Regions from separate parts of the Arthrobacter sp. NamB2 genome, predicted to be linked through region 2. Evidence: riboswitches for the same ligand, from Rfam matches in the RefSeq annotation. Region 2 holds a riboswitch; the other holds the start of a gene.

Region 1 (2,198 bases), on a different contig from region 2:
TAAATCCTCCAGCAGAGCGGAAGCGCCGACGGCTGCGTCCTTCCGCAGGCTTTGCGCAAGAACATGCGGCTCCTCCGTCGGTGGCAGCAGGGATCGATACCCTTGTCCCATGTCCAGCCCTCCCATCCCGCCACGTCCTGGCCTGCAGCAGGACGGCGGGCCGGCGACCCTGCCGAAGGACGCCGTCGGCGATCCGGTCGCGGGAGGCAGAGCCGCCCCGTTGATCGATCTCCGCGTCCTTGAGGACATGGAGGACGACTTCTCCGACCCGTCCGTGGTCGGACGGTTCGCGCTGGACTTCTCGGCGACGCTCGACGGGAAGGTCCGCCGACTGGAGCAGCGGCTCCAGGACGGTGACCTGGCAGGAGCCCGGGACGCCGTCCTCAGCCTGACGACGTCGTCGGTGATGGTGGGAGCCCGCCGGCTGGCCCAGGCGGCGCTGGCCGTCCAGCGTTTCCTCTCGGCTGCAGACCTCGACGCCTGCCGGCGCTCGATCACGCTGCTGCGCGCCTGCGCCTCCGACACCGAGCACGAGCTCCGCGCCACCTATCCGAGGCGACCCTGACTGCGACGGCCACCTAGCGGGGATCAACGCTCCGCGGCATGATGCGGAAGCCGACGCCGCGCACTGTGGTGATGAGGTCAGGGTCCGCGTCCGCCCTCGCGAGCTTCTGGCGGAGATTGGCGATGTGCACCTCGATCGCCCGCTCATCCGTGCGGCTGACGAAGTTGTAGCCGCGGTAGTCCGTGCCCCGGGATACCCGGACCAGTTCCTCCTTGGTCCGGACCGCCCCGTTGCTCCTCAGGAGTTCGTGCAACAGGTTGAACTCGGTCTTGGTCAACGGCAGTTCGACGCCGGTGCACGTGACGGTCCGGGCATCGCCGTCGAGTACGAGGGCGCCCCGTGTCAGGAGCTGACCTGCCGGGTCGTTGTCCGTGAGTCCTGCGGTCGTCCCACTCGAAGCGACAGGCGCGGACGACTGGAGCGGCACGTCCCGTGCTTCTTCCACCTGCGACTTCCGTCCGATGCGGGGCCGCCGGAGCATGGCGTCGATACGCGCCCTCAGCTCCCGAGGGCGGAACGGCTTCAGGACGTAGTCGTCCGCTCCCGCCTGCAGTGCCGTCAGGATGTCCATCTCGTCGCTTCGTCCGCTCAGGACGATGACGTAGCAGTCCGTCGTCGAGCGGATCCGCCGCAGGACCTCATGCCCGTCGATATCGGGCAGGCCGACGTCCAGGGTGACCACCGTCGGATGTTCACTGCGCACGACGGCGACCCCGTCCCTGCCGGTCGCCGCACCACTGACCTGGAAGCCACACTGCTCGAGGATGGCGCAGACGAGGTTCCGGATGTCCAGATCGTCCTCGATGACGACGGCCGAGCGGCGGTCCGTGGAGGGGGAGCTACTCATGACCCGGAGCTCCGCGCCGGTTCCGCAGCGCACGACGCCGGCCGGGATCAGGGTATGCAACCGCGGAGGGATCGGCTGCTGCGGGGACCGTATGAAAGTGAGGCGTCCGAGGCATTGTTCGTGGACCTGTTCCCTTCGGCGGCCCGGCTGACCGCGTGGGTCCCGTGGCTTTGCGTCCCCGGCTCGCACCGGGTTTGCCCTTATCGACGAGCGGTTGCCCGCCCTTCGATATTAGCAACCGCCCGGGGCGCTTCCGCGACCGGACACCCCCTGCCCGGCGCGCGGTGCAGTCGTCCCCGCGTCCTCACGGAGCCCCCGTCGCGGGCCGGCGGAGGACGGCGGCGGCCTGCCGCACGGCCTCGCCGACCGTCGCCAGGGCCGTCGAGCCGTGGCGCCACTGCTGCCAGTAGAGGCGGACGTCCACGGGACCGCCGGGTGAAAGCGGCACGAGGTCCTGCGGATCTTCACCCAGTTCCAGTTCGGAGACGAGTCCCCAGCCCATGCCGAGCCTGATGGCATCCTTGAACTCCTGGGCTGCAGGAACGTAGTGGCGCGGAGGGTCGAGGACGCGGCGCGTCCGTGACCGGAGGTACTGGTCCTGAAGGTCGTCCTTCCGATCGAACACGATCACGGGGGCCAGGGCGAGCTGCTCCGCCGTCGCGCCGTCGCGGAACCATGTCTGCCGGAATTCACGCGTGCAGACGGGGATGTAGCGCATGATGCCCAGCGCATGGGAGGAGCAGCCGGGCATGGGCGCGTTGACGGACGTGATGGCCGCGGCCGCGG
Region 2 (2,198 bases):
GAAGACGCGCGTACCTCGGGTCAGGTCCGCTCGCGCGTGGCGGTCGTCCTACTTCGCGCCGAGGACCACGGGTGAGCACCGCGTCGCGTCACACACCTGGTATCGAACGGAACTGGTCTTGGTCGTCGCCGTGTAGCGGCCGGTGTTCGGTATCGCGCGCCGCACACCGTCGGCCACCAGCGACACCGTGGAGCCCTGGGCCCCCGTCCACGTGAGGGTCGTCGACCTGAGGGGGCCCGCCTTGGAGTTGGTCGCCTTCAGCGTGATTGCGGGGGCCGGTGCCGGAGTCGGAGTCGGGGTTGCCGTCGGGGTTGCCGTCGGAGTCGGAGTCGGAGTCGGCGTCGGCGTCGGCGTCACACCAGGCTGCGCGGCGGCGGGCACGAACGAGAAGTCCCGCACGACCACCTGCTCCGGCTTCACCTGGGCAGGGTTGCCGCCACCGCCGCCGGTCACCCAGAGGTTGAAGTGGATCGCTTCGCGCGCCGGCTCGGGGACGTTCTCGCCCTGCAGCACGGTGCGCTTGAGCAGGGGGCCGGTGTAGCCCTCCCCCGCAAAGGTCTCGAACGTGAGCTTGTTCGGTTCCCACACCATGCGGTGTGTGAGGACGGGGTTGGTGGTGACGTCGAAGGTGACGGTCTGGTTGCCGAGTCCCGGAGCCTTGCTGGCGTCGAACCAGTAGCCGTGACCCTGGGTGACGGGCCAGTTCTCGCCATAGCTGGCTCCGCCACCCCAGGCGCTGGCCTCGCACAGGTCTATCTCGTTGAACCCAGGGGCTGCGGCAGGATCGTAGGTGAAGAGGCAGCCCCACACCACCTCGTCCTGCAGCGTCGTGAGGTCCTTCTCGATGGTGGTGCTGTAGGTTCCATACCCGAAGCCCTGCCGCGTGGTGCTGAATTCGGCTCCCACTGCGGCTTGTCCGGTCGGGTTGGAGAGCTTCATCGTTACGTGGCCATTGGTGTCCGGGTTGCTCACGTTGGCGGCATCGAACAACTTGCTGTAGTTCGGTGCACCACTCCAGAAACGCTTCTTCCAGTTGAAGCCGTTCCACGCGAAGTCACCCACGGGCCCCGGATCGGCTGCCGGCGCAGTGGTGTCGGCGGCGGCGACGGGCACGGACACGGACGTTGCCATCAGGACCGCTGCCAGAGCGGCGCCAAGAACGAATCTCCGCCTGCCGCGCATCGGTCGGCCGGCAACGGGCACTGCGGTTGATGAGAGCATGACTGAACCCCTTGCTGTTCGGTAGCCCGGCGAACCTCGAGGGTTCCGTGGCTTTGCGTCACCGGTTCGCACCGGCTTTGCCCTTTCGCTGAGCGGCTGCCCTAGCGCGCCTTCGGCCCGCTCAGCTGGTCGTCGGCATCTCGATCCTTCCGTACCGAGTGCTGGAGTCGTGACGCAAAATCCGCAGAACTTCCACAGTATTGGCGCACCTCCGCGACGCACTACGCCGACCGCTGCACTCGGGTACCTTTGTTCCATGCTTCGGGGGCCCGCAACGACCGGTTGACCGGCACGTCGGGCAATCCCGGCGCTCCCGCGTCACGAAGCAGTGCCAGAGGCAGACGAGCAGGATATGGAGCGTGCTGGAGTATGGCGACGACACCGCCGGCGGATGGATCCGTGGGCAGCACCCGTAATCCGGAGTCCGAGCCGTCATCGAGCGGCAGGACTCTCCTTATTCGGGCCATCGTGCTCGTGACGGCGGTCCTCGGCCTCAACTACATCGTCTGGAGATGGCTCTACTCCATCAATTGGGACGCCTGGTGGATCGCCATCCCCTTGGTCCTGGCCGAGACCTACTCGCTGATCGACTCACTGCTGTTCGGCTTCACGGTGTGGAAGCTGAAGAAACGCCGGGCCCCGGAGGCTCCTGCAGGTCTCACCGTGGACGTCTTCATCACCACCTACAACGAGCCGCTGGACCTGGTCCTGACCACGGCGCGGGCTGCGAAGAACATCCGCTACCCGCACAAGACCTGGATCCTCGACGACGGCAACCGCGCCGAGGTACGAGCCGCTGCAGAAGCCGAAGGCATCGGCTGGATCACGCGGTCCGCGGACTGGAAGGACATGCCGCGGCACGCCAAAGCCGGCAACCTGAACAACGCGCTGATGTCCACGGACGGCGAGTTCCTGGTCATCCTCGATGCCGACCAGATCCCCGATCCCCTCCTCCTCGACAAGACCCTCGGGTACTT

Evidence for each region. A riboswitch is a leader RNA that binds a small molecule or an ion and turns the genes downstream of it on or off. The one in region 2 is predicted to bind cyclic di-GMP.
Region 1: another riboswitch for cyclic di-GMP. It lies ahead of FDK12_RS14620 (response regulator transcription factor); the one in region 2 lies ahead of FDK12_RS15215 (hypothetical protein).

Annotation. Positions count from the first base shown of each region.
Region 1 covers NZ_SZWI01000010.1:25,172-27,369, reverse strand. Annotated here, with positions in the region: gene FDK12_RS14625 (Hpt domain-containing protein) at 110-565, shown strand; gene FDK12_RS14620 (response regulator transcription factor) at 579-1,412, opposite strand; cyclic di-GMP riboswitch class I at 1,547-1,621, opposite strand; gene FDK12_RS14615 (ArgP/LysG family DNA-binding transcriptional regulator) at 1,717-2,198, opposite strand, start outside.
Region 2 covers NZ_SZWI01000003.1:194,924-197,121, forward strand. Annotated here, with positions in the region: gene FDK12_RS15215 (hypothetical protein) at 49-1,221, opposite strand; cyclic di-GMP riboswitch class I at 1,239-1,313, opposite strand; gene FDK12_RS07430 (glycosyltransferase) at 1,591-2,198, shown strand, end outside.